One region of the Streptomyces sp. NPDC043878 genome, then DNA from elsewhere that is predicted to be linked to it. Evidence: riboswitches for the same ligand, from Rfam matches in the RefSeq annotation. Region 1 holds a riboswitch; each other region holds the start of a gene.
What was found. Region 1 has a riboswitch for cyclic di-AMP ahead of AC07AZ_RS03110 (M23 family metallopeptidase). Riboswitches for the same ligand answer to the same signal wherever they lie in the genome.
Positions count from the first base shown of each region.

Region 2: another riboswitch for cyclic di-AMP. It lies ahead of AC07AZ_RS23595 (transglycosylase family protein); the one in region 1 lies ahead of AC07AZ_RS03110 (M23 family metallopeptidase).
Region 3: another riboswitch for cyclic di-AMP. It lies ahead of AC07AZ_RS21860 (C40 family peptidase); the one in region 1 lies ahead of AC07AZ_RS03110 (M23 family metallopeptidase).

Region 1 covers NZ_JBWKDW010000001.1:727,082-733,256, reverse strand. Annotated here, with positions in the region: gene AC07AZ_RS03120 (M16 family metallopeptidase) at 1-1,283, shown strand, start outside; gene AC07AZ_RS03115 (M16 family metallopeptidase) at 1,280-2,668, shown strand; cyclic di-AMP (ydaO/yuaA leader) riboswitch at 2,878-3,041, shown strand; gene AC07AZ_RS03110 (M23 family metallopeptidase) at 3,055-3,819, shown strand; gene AC07AZ_RS03105 (GntR family transcriptional regulator) at 4,078-4,773, shown strand; gene AC07AZ_RS03100 (HPr family phosphocarrier protein) at 4,988-5,269, opposite strand; gene AC07AZ_RS03095 (bifunctional acetate--CoA ligase family protein/GNAT family N-acetyltransferase) at 5,446-6,175, shown strand, end outside.
Region 2 covers NZ_JBWKDW010000017.1:91,142-97,316, forward strand. Annotated here, with positions in the region: gene AC07AZ_RS23585 (cytochrome P450 family protein) at 1-745, shown strand, start outside; gene AC07AZ_RS23590 (transglycosylase family protein) at 913-1,923, shown strand; cyclic di-AMP (ydaO/yuaA leader) riboswitch at 2,121-2,286, shown strand; gene AC07AZ_RS23595 (transglycosylase family protein) at 2,290-3,018, shown strand; gene eno (phosphopyruvate hydratase) at 3,360-4,646, shown strand; gene AC07AZ_RS23605 (FtsB family cell division protein) at 4,765-5,241, shown strand; partial or broken gene AC07AZ_RS23610 (DUF501 domain-containing protein) at 5,290-5,742, shown strand; gene AC07AZ_RS23615 (Ppx/GppA phosphatase family protein) at 5,890-6,175, shown strand, end outside.
Region 3 covers NZ_JBWKDW010000015.1:131,309-137,483, forward strand. Annotated here, with positions in the region: gene bioB (biotin synthase BioB) at 1-1,081, opposite strand, end outside; gene AC07AZ_RS21840 (8-amino-7-oxononanoate synthase) at 1,230-2,357, shown strand; gene AC07AZ_RS21845 (DUF397 domain-containing protein) at 2,399-2,629, opposite strand; gene AC07AZ_RS21850 (helix-turn-helix domain-containing protein) at 2,639-3,499, opposite strand; gene AC07AZ_RS21855 (ATP-binding protein) at 3,714-4,172, shown strand; gene AC07AZ_RS21860 (C40 family peptidase) at 4,505-4,978, opposite strand; cyclic di-AMP (ydaO/yuaA leader) riboswitch at 4,982-5,161, opposite strand; gene AC07AZ_RS21865 (hypothetical protein) at 5,530-5,838, opposite strand.

The DNA of each region.
Region 1 (6,175 bases):
CCAACGGCCTGCGCGTGGTGCTCTCCGAGGACCACCTGACCCCGGTCGCGGCGGTGTGCCTCTGGTACGACGTCGGCTCGCGCCACGAGGTCAACGGCCGCACCGGACTGGCTCACCTCTTCGAGCACCTGATGTTCCAGGGCTCCGGCCAGGTCAAGGGCAACGGCCACTTCGAGCTCGTCCAGGGCGCGGGCGGCTCGCTCAACGGCACCACCAGCTTCGAGCGCACCAACTACTTCGAGACCATGCCGACCCACCAGCTGGAGCTCGCCCTCTGGCTGGAGGCCGACCGCATGGGCTCCCTCCTCGCGGCCCTGGACGACGAGTCCATGGAGAACCAGCGGGACGTCGTGAAGAACGAGCGCCGCCAGCGCTACGACAACGTCCCCTACGGCACCGCGTTCGAGAGGCTGACCGCCCTCGCCTACCCGGAGGGCCATCCCTACCACCACACGCCGATCGGCTCCATGGCCGACCTGGACGCGGCGACCCTGGAGGACGCGCGCGCCTTCTTCCGTACGTACTACGCGCCCAACAACGCGGTGCTGTCGGTGGTCGGCGACATCGACCCGGAGCAGACGCTCGCCTGGATCGAGAAGTACTTCGGTTCCATCGCCTCCCACGACGGGAAGCCCGCCCCGCGCGACGGCACCCTGCCCGAGACCATCGGCGAGCAGTTGCGCGAGGTCGTGGAGGAGGAGGTCCCCGCGCGCGCCCTGATGGCCGCCTACCGGCTGCCGAACGACGGCACGCGCGCGTGCGACGCGGCCGACCTGGCGCTGACCGTCCTCGGCGGCGGCGAGTCCTCCCGCCTGTACAACCGGCTCGTACGGCGCGACCGTACGGCTGTGGCGGCCGGCTTCGGTCTGCTGCGGCTGGCGGGTGCGCCCTCCCTGGGCTGGCTGGACGTGAAGACCTCAGGTGACGTCGAGGTGCCGGTCATCGAGACCGCCATCGACGAGGAGCTCGCCCGGTTCGCCGAGGAAGGCCCCACGCCCGAGGAAATGGAGCGCGCCCAGGCCCAGTTGGAGCGCGAGTGGCTGGACCGGCTCGGTACGGTCGCGGGCCGTGCCGACGAACTGTGCCGCTACGCCGTCCTGTTCGGTGACCCGCAGCTCGCCCTCACCGCCGTGCACCGCGTGCTGGAGGTGACGGCAGAGGAGGTCCAGGAGGTCGCCAAGGCCCGGCTGCGCCCCGACAACCGGGCCGTGCTGGTCTATGAGCCCATCGAGGGCACCGAGAACCCCGCCGACGAGGACGAGAACGAGGAGGCGGCCAAGTGACCGAGCTCGCCACGATGGACTTCCACCCCCAGCCGCAGGCCGGCGAGGCGCGGCCGTGGGCGTTCCCGGCCCCCGAGCGCGCGACGCTCGACAACGGCCTGACGGTCCTGCGCTGCCACCGCCCCGGCCAGCAGGTCGTCGCCGTCGAGGTACTCCTGGACGCGCCCCTGGACGCCGAACCGGCCGGTCTCGACGGCGTGGCCACGATCATGGCCCGCGCCTTCTCCGAGGGCACCGACAAGCTCTCCGCCGAGGAGTTCGCCGCCGAGCTGGAGCGCAGCGGCGCCACCCTCGACGCGCACGCCGACCACCCCGGTGTCCGGCTGAGCCTCGAAGTGCCGGTCTCCCGCCTGCCCAAGGCGCTCGACCTGCTCGCCGACGCCCTCAGGGCACCCGCGTTCGCCGACAGTGAGGTCGAGCGCCTCGTCCGCAACCGGCTCGACGAGATCCCGCACGAGCTGGCCAACCCCTCCCGCCGGGCCGCCAAGGAACTCTCCAGGGAGCTGTTCCCTGCGACGGCGCGCATGTCGCGTCCGCGCCAGGGCACCGAGGAGACGGTCACCGCGATCGACTCCGCGGCGGTTCGCGCCTTCTACGAGAAGCACGTCCGCCCCGCCACCGCGACCGCCGTCGTCGTCGGTGACCTCACCGGCATCGACCTCGACGCGCTGCTCGGCGACACCCTGGGCGCCTGGACCGGCTTCCAGGCCGAGCCCCGGCCGGTGCCGCCCGTGACCGCAGACGACACGGGCCGGGTCGTCATCGTGGACCGTCCCGGCGCCGTCCAGACGCAGCTGCTCATCGGCCGCGTGGGCCCCGACCGGCACGACCGCGTGTGGCCCGCGCGCGTGCTGGGCACCTACTGCCTCGGCGGCACCCTCACCTCGCGCCTGGACCGCGTCCTGCGCGAGGAGAAGGGATACACCTACGGCGTGCGGGCGTTCGGGCAGGTGCTGCGCTCCGCCCCGGACGGCACCGGCGCCGCGATGCTCGCCATCAGCGGCTCCGTGGACACGCCCAACACGGGCCCCGCCCTCCAGGACCTGTGGACGGTGCTCCGCACGCTCGCCGAAGGCGGGCTCACCGACGCCGAGCGCGATGTCGCCGTACAGAACCTGGTCGGTGTGGCGCCGTTGAAGTACGAGACCGCGGCGGCCGTCGCGGGCACGCTGGCCGACCAGGTCGAGCAGCACCTGCCCGACGACTACCAGGCGACGCTCTACCAGCAGCTCGCCGCGACCGGCACGGTGGAGGCCACGGCGGCGGTCGTGAGCGCCTTCCCGGTGGACCGTCTGGTGACGGTCCTCGTCGGGGACGCGGCTCAGATCAAGGAGCCCGTGGAGGCCCTCGGCATCGGCGAAGTCACCGTCGTCTCCGCCGAGTAGCGGACCGGCCGGCCGGCGGCCGGAGACGCCTGCGGGGCCCTGGTGACTGAGGAGTCGTCAGGGCCGCCGTATGTCCGAATTGAGGGAGAGCAATCCTGTCTGCTCTGTGGCGTGCGCTACAAAAAGCGTGATCCGTTTGAGGATTGAAAGCGGCCGCGTCTAGCGTCATGCCGGCTGTCCGTCAGGCACCGCGCCGCATCCGCGGCACCGGGCAGTCATCGCCGAGTCCCCGTATGGCGCGAGCCAGGGGAGCCGGGGACCCACCATGAGTCCCTGGGGTGAATCGGACGCCCGCGCGCCAGCGAGGGGGTCCGTAGGAGACCTTCCTGCTCCGAACCCGTCAGCTAACCCGGTAGGCGAGAAGGAAGGAAAGGACCAGCCACTTCATGGCGTTCACCCGCGCCGCCGGGAAGCACCGTCGTCCCAGCCGGATGCACCGCACCACCGTTCGCGCGGCGGGCGTCGCCGCGCTCGCCACCACCGGTGTCGTCGGCACCCTGGCCGCTCCCGCGCTCGCCGCGGAGCCCTCTGTCGAGCAGACCGGCCTCACCCCGGTCATCACCATCGGTGACTCGCTCGCCGAGAAGATCGACGCCCAGGCGGCCGCCCAGCAGCAGGCCGCCGAGGACACCGCGCGCAGGGAGGCCGCCGAGGCCGCCGCGCGCAAGGAGGCCGCGGCAGCCGCAGAGAAGGCCCGCGAGGCCAAGGAGCGTGCCACGCGCGAGGCCGAGCGCAAGCGCCTCAACACCTTCGTGCTGCCCGTCACCGGCTCGTACGTCTCCACCGGCTACCAGGCCAGCAGCGGGCTGTGGGCCTCCGGCACCCACACCGGCATCGACTTCCACGCGGCGAGCGGCACGTCCGTGCACGCGGTCGGCTCGGGCACGGTCGTCGAGGCCGGCTGGGGCGGCGCGTACGGCAACAACATCGTGATCAAGATGATCGACGGGACGTACACGCAGTACGGTCACCTGTCGTCCATCGGCGTCTCGGTGGGTCAGACGGTCACTCCCGGCCAGCAGATCGGCCTGTCCGGCGCGACCGGCAACACCACCGGCCCGCACCTGCACTTCGAGGCCCGTACGACGGCGGAGTACGGCTCGGACATCGACCCGGTCGCCTACCTCCGTTCGCACGGCGTGAGCGTCTGACAACCCGTCGCCGCGCAGGCCGGGCCGCCGTCAGCGGCGCGTACCGGCCCCCGCGAGCACCGACCGTCCCGCGACGGACTGCGGCACTTCCCGAAGCCCCGGCTCTCCAGCCGGGGCTTTCGGTGTTTCCGGCCCCCTGCTGTCCAAAAAATATCCATGGATTCCGGTCCGCCGTCGGAAATTCCCGCTCATTGCAATAGAGTCACTGGACAAGCGTCAATCGTCGACGTTTCACGGGGATTAAGGCGGAGGTCGGTCATGCGTATTCCGGCGCACTCGGTGTGCACGGCGATCCGGGACGACATCGTCGCCGGTGTCTACGAGCGTGGCAGCCGCCTCACCGAGGAACTGCTCGCCCGCCGCTACGGCGTCTCCCGCGTCCCCGTCCGTGAAGCCCTGCGCACCCTGGAGGCCGAGGGGTTCGTGGTGACCCGGCGGCACGCGGGCGCGTGCGTCGCGGAACCCACCGAGCAGGAGGGTGCCGACCTCCTGGAGATGCGCATGCTCCTGGAGCCGCTGGGTGCCTCACGCGCCGCGCAGCGGCGTACCGAGGCCCATCTGAAGGTGCTGCGCGGCCTGGTCAGGTTGGGCCAGGAGCGGGCCAGGCGGGGCAACAGCGAGGACCTGCGCTCCCTGGGTGGCTGGTTCCACGAGACGCTCGCCCAGGCCTCCGGCAGCCCGGCGCTGACCTCGATGCTGACCCAGCTGCGTCACAAGATCGCCTGGATGTTCGTGCTGGACGCGCCCGCCGACCCGGTGGACTCCTGGGCGGAGCACGGCGCGATCGTGGACGCCGTGGCGCGCGGCGACAGCGAGCGCGCGCGGGCGGTCACGGCGCTGCACACGGAGCGCGCGACGACCGCGCACCGGTTGCGTTTCGGCGCGGGCGGCGACCGCACCGACCGTGTGAGGAACTCGCAACCTCCCGTAAACATGTCGGGTCTGCGGCATTAACACGGGCACCGTATACAAAGAAGTGCTATTCGGCGGCCGATATTTGTGCTGCCCTTTTTCGCGTGTCCCGGTGAATTCCGTGCCCGCGGCATTTGCGTGTCCGTGGCGGCGACGTAAGCCGTGCTCGCGGTAAAAGCATCCGCCCGTACCGGAAAACGGCGCAGCCGCGCCGACCGGAAAGGCCGACGCGGCTGCGGGTGTGGAGCGGAGGCCCTCAGACGGTCTCGGGGAGCTCCTCGAGGCCCTCGGCCACCAGCTTCGCGAGGCGGTCGAGCGCGGCGTCCGCGCCCTCCGCGTCGGAGGCGAGGACGATCTCCTCGCCACCCTGGGCGCCCAGGCCCAGGACAGCCAGCATGGAGGCCGCGTTGACGGGGTTGCCGTCGGCCTTGGCGATCGTCACGGGGACACCTGTGGCCGTGGTGGCCCGGACGAAGATGGAGGCGGGGCGGGCGTGGAGGCCCTCCGCCCAGCCGACGTTGACGCGGCGCTCAGCCATGTGATGCTGCCCTTCAGTGCTCAGGGTTGTCTAGACCAGTTTCCCATACCGTGAAGCATGCCCGAGGAGGGTGTCGTCCCGCCCCTCGGTGACGTCGGACCGCGGCCTCGGTCCGACGTCCGTCCTCCACAGACTGCCTCGCGCCGTTGTCGTACGCGAGCCGTACTCTGGGGCCCATGCAGACCTCGCCGGACCGGCACGAGTACCCCGCTCACTGGGAGGCCGACGTGGTGCTGCGCGACGGGGGTACCGCGCGCATCCGGCCCATCACCGTCGACGACGCCGAGCGCCTGGTCAGCTTCTACGAGCAGGTGTCGGAGGAGTCGAAGTACTACCGCTTCTTCGCGCCCTACCCTCGCCTGTCCGCCAAGGACGTCCACCGCTTCACGCACCACGACTTCGTGGACCGGGTGGGACTCGCGGCCACCATCGGCGGCGAGTTCATCGCCACCGTACGCTACGACCGCATCGGCGCCGACGGCATGGCCGCCTCGGCGCCCGCCGACGAGGCCGAGGTCGCCTTCCTGGTACAGGACGCCCACCAGGGGCGCGGGGTGGCCTCCACGCTCCTCGAACACATCGCGGCCGTCGCGCGCGAGCGCGGCATCCGCCGCTTCACCGCCGAGGTGCTGCCCGCCAACACCAAGATGATCAAGGTGTTCACGGACGCCGGCTACACGCAGAAGCGCAGCTTCGAGGACGGCGTCGTCCACCTGGAGTTCGACCTCGAACCCACCGACCGCTCGCTGGCCGTGCAGCGCGCGCGGGAACAGCGCGCCGAGGCGCACTCGGTAGGGCGGCTGCTGGCACCAGGCTCCGTCGCCGTCGTCGGAGCCGGCCGCGCCCCCGGCGGCGTGGGCCGCGGCGTCCTCGACAACCTCAGGGGCGCCGGCTTCACCGGCAGCC
Region 2 (6,175 bases), on a different contig from region 1:
GGCGGGCATGATGATCCGGCACGGCGGCGGCCCGCGGGGCGGGGTGGCGCGGTCGGTGAAGAAGATGCGGAACTATCTCGCCGAGCTGATCCACCGCAAGCGCGCGGCGCTGCCCGCCGAGGCGGGGCCGGGCGAGGACCTCATCTCCGCGCTGATCCGCGCCTCCGACCACGGCGAGCACCTCAGCGAGAACGAGGCGGCGGCCATGGCGTTCATCCTTCTCTTCGCCGGGTTCGAGACCACCGTCAACCTCATCGGCAACGGCGTGTACGCGCTGCTGAACCATCCGGGGCAGCGCACCCGCCTCCAGGAGTCCCTCGCCGCCGGCAACAGGGGCCTGTTGGAGACGGGGGTGGAGGAACTCCTGCGCTACGACGGCCCGGTGGAGCTCGCGACCTGGCGGTTCGCGACCGGGTCGCTGACCCTCGGCGGGCAGGACATCGCGGCGGGTGACCCCGTCCTCGTGGTCCTCGCGGCCGCGGACCGGGACCCGGAGCGGTTCGCCGATCCGGACGTGCTCGACCTCGGGCGGCGGGACAACCAGCATCTCGGGTACGGCCATGGCATCCACTACTGTCTCGGCGCCCCGCTCGCCCGGCTGGAGGGCCAGAGCGCGATCGGCACGCTCCTCACCCGGCTGCCGGACCTGCAACTGGGTGTGGATCCGGCCGACTTGCGGTGGCGGGGCGGCCTCATCATGCGCGGACTGCGTACGCTGCCGGTGGAGTTCACGCCCCGTGGATGACTGCTCCCACCTGCGTAAAGGTGACATGGCCTCAACTCTGTGATGTTCACGTGATCTACGCGGCATTAACTTGTGACAAGTGATCGTGTGCCTATACGTTCACGGATCAGCGCGGTCCCCGGCTGTGGGCGCCGCGCGGTCACTGTCGTTCTGCGAAAGGTCTCCGCATGCTCTCCGGGAACGGTCGACACCGTCGCCCCCGTCAGGCTCCGGCTCTCCTCGTGGCAGCCGGCGTGACCGGCTCCGCCATCGCGATCCCGCTGCTCGGCGCCACCGGGGCGAGCGCGGCCGCCGGCACCACCTGGGACCAGGTCGCGGAGTGCGAGAGCGGCGGCTCCTGGAGCGAGAACGCGGGTAACGGCTACTACGGCGGCCTCCAGGTCTCCCAGGAGAACTGGGAGAAGTACGGCGGCCTCGAGTACGCGTCGAGCGCCGACGAGGCGAGCCGCTCCCAGCAGATAGCCGTGGCCGAGAAGATGCTCGACGACCAGGGCATCACCGCCTGGCCGACGTGCGGTCTGCTCGCCGGGCTCAGCAAGGACTCCGGTTCGGCCGACATCGACACCGGCCTGGGCACCACCGCGCCCGACTCGTCCGACTCCGGCTCCTCTGGCTCCTCCGGTTTGTCCGACTCATCGGAATCGTCCTCGTCTTCGTCCTCTTCCTCGCCCTCGGCGTCGCCCACCTCGTCCGGGGCGTCGGCGAGCGCCGGGGCCGGCACGAAGAAGAAGGACGACTCGGCCAAGTCCGGTACCGCCTCCGGCGCCGGCGCCGACAAGAGCGCCGATTCCCGCGCCGATCAGGGCGATCCGGGCACTTCCGGCAACTCGTCCTCCGGTGCGGTGAAGCAGGATGAAGCGGACAACGTTCAGCAGAGCGTGGGCACTTCGAGCCTGGTCGACACCGGGTCGCTGAGCTCCGGCCGGCACCGCGGTGGCAGCGCCGACGAGGACGCCACGACCGACGCCGCCCCCTCCGCCGGCCGCCACGTCGCCGGCGAGGGCGACGCCTCGCCCGTCGACTCCTACACCGTCCGCCTCGGGGACACGCTCGCGTCCATCGCCGACTCCCTTGGCCTCGACGGCGGGTGGCGCGCGCTCTACGACGCGAACAGGGACGCCATCGGTGTCGACCCGAGCAGCATCGCCCCCGGTCAGACCCTGCGAGTCGGGGTCTAACCGGGCGAAAAGCAGCGGGAGTTCGCGTCACACTTATGGCCGAATGTCCGCTTTGGTGAAAGTGTGGGATGACTCTCAGAAGCCCTGATCGTCTTTGAAATTCGCCGGATCACCTGTCTACGGTCGTGACCGCTCGTCAACACGAGCCCCGGCGGCCGCAACGCCGAATCCTGCCAGCGGCCGTACGGGAACAGTCGTCGCGTAATGCGCCGTAGGCAGGAGCGGGGGACCCAAGGTAAGCGCCGCGCCGGGCAGTTGACGGAACGGCTTGGGGTTAAGCCACGCCTCCCACGGAGGTGTGGCCGGGCAACTCAACCGGCCCGAACCCGACAGCTCACCTCGCAGGCGTCGGTGAGGGGATCAACCATGCTGTTTTCCGGCAAGGGCAAGCACCGCCGCCCGTCCAAGGCCACCCGCGTCGCCACGCTCGCCGGCGTCACCGGTGTCGCCATCGCCGCCCCGCTCATGGCGGCCGGCAACGCCTCCGCCGCCACCACGTCCGAGTGGGACACCGTCGCCGCGTGCGAGTCCGGCGGCAACTGGTCCATCAACACCGGCAACGGCTACTACGGCGGCCTGCAGTTCTCCGCCTCCACCTGGGCCGCGTACGGCGGCACGCAGTACGCCTCGACCGCCAACCAGGCCTCCAAGGCGCAGCAGATCGCCGTCGCCGAGAAGGTCCTCGCCTCCCAGGGCAAGGGTGCCTGGCCGGTCTGCGGCAAGGGCCTGTCGAGCGCCGGCTACAGCGGCTCCGGCAGCACCGGCACCTCGTCGAGCGGCTCGAACAGCTCCAGCGGCTCGAACAGCTCCAGCGGTTCCAGCAGCAGCTCCTCGGCCACCACCCGCTCGACCTCCGAGCAGCCGGCCTCCCGTTCCGCGGAGCGCCCGGCCGCCAAGAAGACCGTCAGCACCCCGACCGGCAAGAAGGTCAAGAAGGGTGACGGCGAGTACAAGGTCGTCAAGGGCGACACGCTCAGCTCGATCGCCGAGAAGCACAAGGTCAAGGGCGGCTGGCAGAAGCTGTTCCAGCTGAACAAGGACATCGTCGACGACGCCGACTTCATCTTCCCGGGCCAGCAGCTCCACCTGAAGTGACACCCGGCCCGTAGCCGAACCACAGCGCCCTCACATCCGGGCCCCGCAGGCTGGGGCCCTCGTGAGGGTCACCCCCCGTCCCCACGGGCTCCCCGCTCCGGTGCGTCTTCCCCCGTACGTACCGGAGCGGGGCTTTCTGCTGTCCGGCACCCCGCTTTCGGGCTCCGCGCAGCTCCGCTCTTTGTTCCGTTCGGAAACAATTTCCTCTCGGTTCTGTCCACGACGTGGCCGGAAGGCCGACCGATCCCCCCGGGGCGGTTAGGCTCGTCCCGCAGAGCCCCGGCGGCGCTGCGCCTGCCGGGCCCCGGCCCGGCCGTACCCGCGTCACATTGAAGAAGGAGATGCTCGTGCCGTCCATCGACGTCGTCGTAGCCCGGGAAATCCTGGACTCCCGAGGCAACCCCACGGTCGAGGTCGAGGTCGGCCTCGACGACGGCAGCACGGGTCGTGCCGCCGTTCCGTCCGGCGCCTCCACGGGTGCCTTCGAGGCCATCGAGCTGCGCGACGGTGACCCCAACCGCTACCACGGCAAGGGTGTCGAGAAGGCCGTCCTCGCCGTCATCGAGCAGATCGGCCCGGAGCTCGTCGGCTACGACGCCACCGAGCAGCGCCTGATCGACCAGGCCATGTTCGACCTGGACGCCACCGACAACAAGGGCTCCCTCGGCGCCAACGCCATCCTCGGCGTCTCCCTCGCCGTCGCGCACGCCGCCTCCGAGGCCAGCGACCTGCCGCTCTTCCGCTACCTGGGCGGCCCGAACGCGCACCTGCTGCCCGTGCCGATGATGAACATCCTGAACGGCGGCTCGCACGCCGACTCCAACGTGGACATCCAGGAGTTCATGATCGCCCCGATCGGCGCGGAGTCCTTCTCCGAGGCGCTGCGCTGGGGCGCCGAGGTCTACCACACCCTCAAGAAGGTGCTGAAGACCAAGGGCCTGTCCACCGGCCTCGGCGACGAGGGCGGCTTCGCCCCGAACCTGGAGTCCAACCGCGCCGCCCTCGACCTCATCCTCGAGGCCATCAAGCAGGCCGGTTACATCCCCGGCGAGCAGATCGCGCTCGCCCTCGACGTCGCCGCGTCCGAGTTCTACAAGGACGGCAAGTACGAGTTCGAGGGCAAGTCCCGCTCGGCCGCCGAGATGACCGAGTACTACGAGGAGCTCGTCTCCGCGTACCCGCTCGTCTCCATCGAGGACCCGCTGTACGAGGACGACTGGGCCGGCTGGAACGTCATCACCAAGAAGCTGGGCGACAAGGTCCAGATCGTCGGCGACGACCTCTTCGTCACCAACCCCGAGCGCCTGGCCCGCGGCATCGAGGAGGGCTCCGCGAACGCCCTGCTCGTCAAGGTCAACCAGATCGGCTCGCTGACCGAGACGCTGGACGCCGTCGAGATGGCCCAGCGCAACGGCTTCAAGTGCATGATGTCCCACCGCTCCGGCGAGACCGAGGACGTCACCATCGCCGACCTCGCCGTCGCCGTGAACTGCGGCCAGATCAAGACCGGCGCCCCGGCCCGCTCGGACCGCGTCGCCAAGTACAACCAGCTGCTGCGCATCGAGGAGATCCTCGACGACGCCGCGGTGTACGCCGGCCGCAGCGCCTTCCCGCGCTTCCGCGGCTGACCCACCTCGGCAGGGCTCAGCCAGTCGCACGTACGTCCCCGTACCCGGTCCCGTACCGTGTCCGGGGACGTACGCGCGTATGACGGGCCGACAGGTGCGAAGGGGAGGCGGAGAGCCAGTGGCCGTGAAGGACCGGGACCGTTTCTCCACCACGACCAGGATCCGGCTGCTCGGCGAGCAGACGGCGGCCCGGGTCTACCGCTCCCAGACCAGGCGCCAGGCGCGCCGCTCCCGGCTGACCAGCCGCGCGGCCCTGCTCGCCCTGGTCCTGTGCACGCTGATCGTGGCCCTCGCCTACCCGATGCGGCAGTACGTCTCCCAGCGCGCCGAGATGGCCGACATGGTGCGCCAGAAGGAGCGGGCCAGGCAGCGGGTCGAGCAGCTGCGGGACCTCAAGGCGCGCTGGCAGGACGACGCGTACGCCGAGCAGCAGATCCGGCGGCGGCTGCACTACGTGATGCCGGGGGAGACCGGCTACGTCGTCATCGACCCCGGCGCGGCCAGGCAGTCGCGCGCCGAGCAGGGCGCGGCCGACCGCCCCTGGTACTCGAACGTCTGGGACGGCGTCGACAAGTCCGACGCCTCCGACCGGTGACCTCGCCTGGTGAACGACCCAGGTGAACCGACTTACAGAGAGACAGGCATGGAAACGCCCCCGCCGACCACCCCGCGCACCGAGCCCACCGACGCGGACGTCGAGGCCTTCAAGCAGCAGCTCGGGCGTCCGCCGCGCGGGCTGCGCGCCATCGCCCACCGGTGCCCGTGCGGGCAGCCGGACGTCGTGGAGACGGCACCGCGGCTGCCCGACGGCACGCCCTTCCCCACGACGTACTACCTGACGTGCCCGCGCGCCGCCTCGGCGATCGGCACGCTGGAGGCGAACGGCGTCATGAAGGAGATGACGGAGCGCCTCGGCACCGACCCGGAACTCGCCGCCGCCTACCGCGCCGCGCACGAGGACTACCTCGCGCGCCGGGACGCCATCGAGGTGCTGGAGGGCTTCCCGAGCGCGGGCGGCATGCCCGACCGGGTGAAGTGCCTGCACGTGCTGGTGGGCCACTCCCTGGCCGCGGGGCCGGGCGTCAACCCGCTGGGCGACGAGGCGCTCGCGATGCTGCCGGAGTGGTGGCGCAAGGGCCCGTGCGTGCAGCCGCTGGAGGCGCCCGACCCGGCGGACGAGCACCCCGGCGAGGAGGGCGTGGTCGAGGACCCCGCCGTCCTCCGTGGCGGCTCCGTCGCGGACATCCCGCCGGTCGCCCCCGGGTTCAGCCGGGTCGCCGCCGTCGACTGCGGCACGAACTCCATCCGGCTGCTGGTCGCCGACGTCGATCCGGCCACCGGTGAGTTGCTCGAACTCGACCGGCGCATGACGATCGTGCGGCTCGGCCAGGACGTGGACCGGACCGGCCGGCTGGCCCCCGAGGCGCTGGAGCGGACGTTCACCGCGTGCCGCGCCTACGCGGAGGTCATCCGTGACCTGGGTGCGCGGACGGTGCGGTTCGTGGCCACGTCGGCCTCGCGGGACGCCT
Region 3 (6,175 bases), on a different contig from region 1:
ACCCGCAGGCGCCGCCGCCGTGGGAGCCGCACCCGGCGCCCTCGTGCGACCCGCACCCGCCACCGGCGCCGGCCTCGGACCGGTGCCGCGGCAGGGTCACCTGGTCGGCGCCCTCCACCTCGAACCCGGCGTCCGCGATCATCTCCAGGTCGGCCTTCCCGGCCTGGCCCTCGCTGGTGAGGTAGTCGCCGAGGAAGATCGAGTTCGCCAGGTTCAGGGCGAGCGGCTGCATGGTGCGCAGGTGCACCTCGCGGCCACCCGCGATCCGGACCTCGACGTCCGGGCAGACGAACCGGACCATCGCCAGGATGCGCAGGCAGCGCTGCGGGGTGAGGTTCCACTCCTTGGCCAGCGGGGTGCCCTCGAACGGGATCAGGAAGTTGACCGGCACCGAGTCGGGGTCCAGCTCGCGCAGGGAGAAGACCACGTCGACCAGGTCCTCGTCGCTCTCGCCCATGCCGGCGATCAGACCCGAGCAGGCCGACAGACCCGCCGCGTGCGCCTTCCGCACGGTGTCCACGCGGTCGGCGTAGGTGTGCGTGGTCGTGATGTCCCCGTACGTCGCCTCGGACGTGTTGAGGTTGTGGTTGTAGGCGTCCGCGCCGGCCTCCCGCAGCCGGTCGGCCTGGCCGTCGGAGAGCAGGCCCAGACAGGCGCACACCTCGACGCCCTCGTTGCCGTCCTTGATTGCCTTGATGGTGTCCGAGACGCGGTCCACGTCCCGGTCCGTCGGGCCGCGGCCGCTGGCCACCAGGCACACCCGCTTGGCGCCGCCCGCGAGGCCGGCCGCGGCGGCCCTGGACGCCTCCTCGGGCTTGAGCCAGGTGTACTTCAGGATGCCGGCCGTCGAACCGAGCCGCTGCGAGCAGTAGGAGCAGTCCTCGGGGCACAGTCCGGACTTCAGGTTGACGAGGTAGTTGAGCTTCACCCGTCGGCCGAACCAGTGGCGGCGCACCTTCCCGGCCGCGGCCACCACATCGAGCAGATCGTCGTCGGAAGTGGCGAGGACGGCAAGAGCTTCCTCGCGGCTCGGCACCTCGCGCCGAAGCCCCTTGTCCACCAGCGTGTTCAGCAGGTCCATGAGAGCCGATCCTGTCCTACGAGACCGCCCGCGGCCAAGGAGGCTTCGGACAAACAGCGCCCCACGGCCGTGTGGGTATTGCCACACGGTGGGCCGCAAAACGTACCGCTAGGGTCTGGTCACTGCCTACAAAATCCCCGGAGGAGCCATGGCGTTCGGCTGGATCGACGAGCAGGCGCGAGCGCGCCGCGACGCCGGGCTCGTCCGGACCCTGCGCCCCCGCCCCGCCGACTCGCCGCTCCTCGACCTGGCGAGCAACGACTACCTGGGCCTGTCCCGGCACCCCGAGGTCACCGAGGGCGCGGTCCGGGCCGCGCGGACCTGGGGCGCCGGCGCGACCGGCTCCCGGCTCGTGACCGGCACGACCGAACTGCACACCCGGCTGGAACGCGAGCTGGCGGACTTCTGCGGCTTCGAGGCGGCGCTCGTCCTCTCCTCCGGCTACGCGGCCAACATCGCCGCCGTCACCGCGCTCGCCCCGCACGGTTCGCTGGTCGTGTCCGACGCGGGAAACCACGCCTCCCTGATCGACGGCTGCCGGCTGGCCCGGGGCACGACCCAGGTCGTCGGGCACGCCGACCCGGAGGCCGTGCGCAAGGCCCTGCACACGCACGACGGCCCGGCCGTCGCCGTGTCCGACACGGTCTTCTCGGTCGACGGCGACGCCGCCCCGCTGTCCGCGCTCGCCGGGGTGTGCCGGGAGTACGGGGCCGGACTGGTGGTCGACGACGCCCACGGCCTCGGGGTGATCGGCGACGGCGGCCGGGGCGCGCCGCACGCGGCCGGGCTCGCGGGGGCCGGGGACGTCGTCGCGACGGTCACGCTGTCCAAGTCGCTCGGGAGTCAGGGCGGCGCCGTGCTCGGCCCGGCCCGGGTGATCGACCACCTGGTCAACGTGGCCCGCACGTTCATCTTCGACACGGGCCTGGCGCCCGCGGCGGCGGGCGCCGCCCTGGCCGCCCTGGAACTGCTGCGCCGCGAGCCGGACCGGGCGGCGCGGGCGCGCGCGGTCGCGGGCGAACTGCACGCACGCCTGACAGCCGCCGGTCTGGACGCGGTACGTCCGGACGCGGCGGTCGTCTCCGTTCGGGCGCCGTCCCCGGAGGGGGCCGTACGCTGGGCGGCCGACTGCCGTGCGGCCGGGCTGGCCGTGGGGTGCTTCCGTCCTCCTTCCGTGCCCGACGGCATCTCACGGCTCAGGCTGACAGCCCGCGGGGACCTCTCCGGGGCGCAGATCGAAAGCGCTGTACGGGTGATCGGCGAGACGCGACCATGAGTCGGCGTGACACGGCCGCGTGCCGCGCGAGGTGAAGGCGGTCAGAGAAGGCGGATACCGGCGGTGAAGTCCGTCCAGCTCTCGGGGGAGAAGAGCAGCGCGGGTCCGGCCGGGTCCTTGGAGTCGCGTACGGCGAGCAGTCCGGCGCCTGGGCCGGCCATCGGTCGCGCCGTCTCGACGCAGTTGTTCGCTCCCGTGCTGTAGCTGCTGCGCAGCCATCGCACTCCGTGCAGAGCGGTGCTGGAAGGTACGTTCCGAGGCAGAGCTGACATGGTGCCTCCTTACGCGCCGCCACCTATCCGGGCGATGTAGTCCAACGAGTCCTCGGGTGAAAGCGCGTACATCCGAAGGGCGTTGAAGGCCTCGGTGTAGGCCTCTAGGTCTTCTTTCCGTTCGAGGTAGAGGCTACTCGTCAAGTGGTCGAGAACCACCACATCCAGATCAGAAGTGCGCGAAAATGAGAAGATAACGAAAGGCCCGGTGATTCCGATGTGCGCGCCGGCCGCGAACGGCAGCACCTGCACATGCACTTGGGGCAGCCGTGCCGACTCGACCAGCCGTTCCAGTTGCCGTGTCATCACCCCGGGGCCGCCGACCTCGCGCCGCAGGACCGCCTCGTCGAGGACGGCGCTCAACTCCAGCGGCGGGTCCGCCCGCAGCACGTCCTGCCTGGCCAGCCGCACCTCCACCAGGGCGTGCAGCCGCTCCTCGTCCAGCCCGTCCACCGCGGCCCGGGTGACCGCCCGGGCGTACTCGGGGGTCTGCAGCAACCCGGGAATCACCGAGGTCTCCAGGGTGCGCATCGCGCTCGCCTGCGACTCCAGGCTGATGAAGTCCCGGTAGGTCGCCGGGAGTATCCCGCGGTACGCGTGCCACCAGTGGTGGCGCCCACCGCTCTCGTCCGAGCCCGCCAACACCACGAGTAACTCGCGCAGTTGGGAATCGGTCACGCCGTACGCGTCCAGAAGCAACCGCACGTCGGCCGGTTTCACCCCGCTGGCGCCGGTTTCGATCCGGCTCACCTTCGACTGGTGCCAGCCCACCAGACGGGCCGCCTCACCACTGGTGAGCGCCGCACCGGTGCGCAACGCACGCAGTTCGGCGCCGAGTTTCCGGCGGCGTACCGCGGGACCGTGCTGCATGCGCAACTCCTTACTCCTTCCGGGCCACCCAAATACGGTCTTCCGTCGGAGAGTTCACCGCTTCGAGCGACAGATATATGCACATCTTGGTGGATCGACACCCGGGACCGGCACGGTGATGGCACTCTGACGAACGAAGCACCAGTCCGGGACCGTACTCGAACCATCCGCTCCGTGTCCGGCTGCGGTCCCGTGGGAAAGGGACGACGTCGCCATGGCAGACCATCTGGAAGCATCCGTCACTCTGCCGAGCGATCCCGCTTCGGTTTCCGCGGCCCGGGCCTATGTGGTGAGCACCCTGACGGAGTGGGGGCTGCCGGCGGACACGGAGGCCGCCGACACCATCCGGCTCATCGTCTCGGAACTCGCCACCAACGCCGTACAGCACACCTTCGGGCAGTCCCCCACCTTCACGGTGGACATCGCGCTGGACCGTGACGAACACCTGCGCATCGGTGTCACCGACAGCCACCCGCGGTTCCCCAAGAGGCTGCCGGCCGCCGTCCAGCAGGACAACGGCCGGGGCATGGTGATCATCCGCTGGCTGACCGCGGAGTTCGGCGGCAAGCTGAGGGTGCGGCCCACCCGCGAGGGCGGCAAGACGGTCTTCATCGAGCTGCCGTGGACGGTCCCGGTCGCGCCGGTGACCGCGGCGGGGCAGCAGGAGCCGTAGACCCCCGGCACCGTTGCCGGCGCGCCACACGGTCCTTACAGGCGCCGTACGGACGGCTCGCGGCGCCACCATGCCCGCCCGGGGACGCGGTCGGCCTCTGGGGCGCGGAGGGCTTGCGGGGCGCGGGCGGCGGGCGCGGGCCGGCGGGAGCCCGGGAGGCGGCCCGCTCGTCGGCGAGGCCCGTCGGGGGCACCCTCCGGGGAAGCGGCCCCCTCAGGCCGAGACCGACCAGGGGCGTACGGGTGACCAGCGCCCGCGGGTGACCCCGCGGGCCCGGGTGGGACCCCGGGGAGACGGCGGCGTGTCAGGCGACCGCCGTCTCCCCGGGAGAGTCAGTTGACCCGGCCGTACCAGACGCTCTTCGTCCAGATCTTCTGCAGCCGCACCACGTCACCGGTCTTCGGGGCATGCCATATCTTGCCCTTGCCGGCGTAGATCCCCACGTGGTAGACGCTCGAACCCGAGTGGAAGAACACCAGGTCTCCGGCCTTGCGGCTCCTGGCGGAGATGTGGTGCGTCTTGTTGTACTGCTGGGCCGCCGTGCGGGGCAGTTTCTTGCCCGCCTTCTTGAACGAGTACAGCGTGAGCCCGGAGCAGTCGAACCTGCGCGGCCCGGTGGCGCCGTAGCTGTACGGGGCGCCCTTCTTGGAAGCGGCGATGTGCAGTGCCTTCGTCGCCGGTGTGGCGGCCGCGGCGTCGGAGGCGACACCCGGGATCACGACGGAGCCGCCCACCGCGGCGATGGTGAGAGCCGAAGCCGTACCGGCCCGGACCATGAGCGACGGGACACGATTGAGCGCAGTCATGCGCAACCCTTCGTCAGCCGCCTGTGAAGGATGACCTGTCGGATTCGGGCTGGCGAAGTTGCCCGGCCGCGGTTGCGGCTTCACCCCAAGGGCTGCTCGAACCGGTCATGGCGTGACCGTTCCGGCGACCCGTCGTGCTTGGGTCCTCCACTCCTGCCGAACCACTTCTGTCGACCGGTCATCCGCGCGGCGGCAGGACTCGGCGTCCGCCCGGATCGCCCCGCCACTGCGGCGGGGTCTTGTCGTCAGACACGGATCTTGGCTGACAGATGTCCGAAAAACCCAATGGAATCGGTGGTTTGTGTTGTTACTCACCACTCACCCGTTCGGGTGGACACCCCTTTGTTCGAGGGGGCGTTGGAGGGGTCGCGCACCCCCGGACCAGCGATGGAATGTCCGATTCCGCCCTCGGCCCACGCGTGTTGCGCAACTCGGACGGGCCTAAAACAGGACGAGCGCCTACTCCGATCGGCGGTACCCCTTTTGGTCCGTTTCGGCGTCGTCCCGGACACCCGCCGCCGCGCCGGGGCACCGGGAGCGGCGACGGTGCGTCAACTGTCGGCCTCGGCGGGCAGCGTGACGCGGTCCGTGCGGCGCTCCCCGTCCAGCACGCGCAGCGCACGGGCCAGGGTGGGGGCGTGCAGTTCGGTCTCGCCGCGCCGGTGCATCAGCTCCAGGGCGTCCCGCAGCAGGGCCGCCTTGGCGACCAGGGCCTGGGCGGCGCGCAGGCCGCGGTAGGTGTCCCCGGGGCGCGCGGGGTTGATCCGGCCCAGCAGGTCGACCACGTCGAGGTAACGATCGATCAACTCGCCCTCGGCGCGGGTCAGGGCGGGCAGCGGCGGGAGTTCCGGTGGCGGCATCGACGGCTCACCTGTCGCCGGGCTCGGGACGGCGGCCCGTGTGCCGTACGAGCGGCCTTTTCGTCCGGGTGCGGACGCGGGCCGGCCCGCGGGCCGGGACGACGGCATCACCGGGCCGTCCCTCCGGCTGTCCGGGCGGCGAGGGCCGGCGGGGCACGACGCGGGCGCCCGGCAGCGTGAACCGCCTGCCCGGTGTCTCGGTGAACCCGGGTGGGACGTGACGGGCGGACCGTCGGGTCATCGCGAACCCCTCCTCGCGGCAGAGCCGGCTCCGGCAGGGCCGTCTGCGGTGTCTGCGTGGTGTCTCTCCGTGGTGACTCGCTCATGGCCCTGTGAA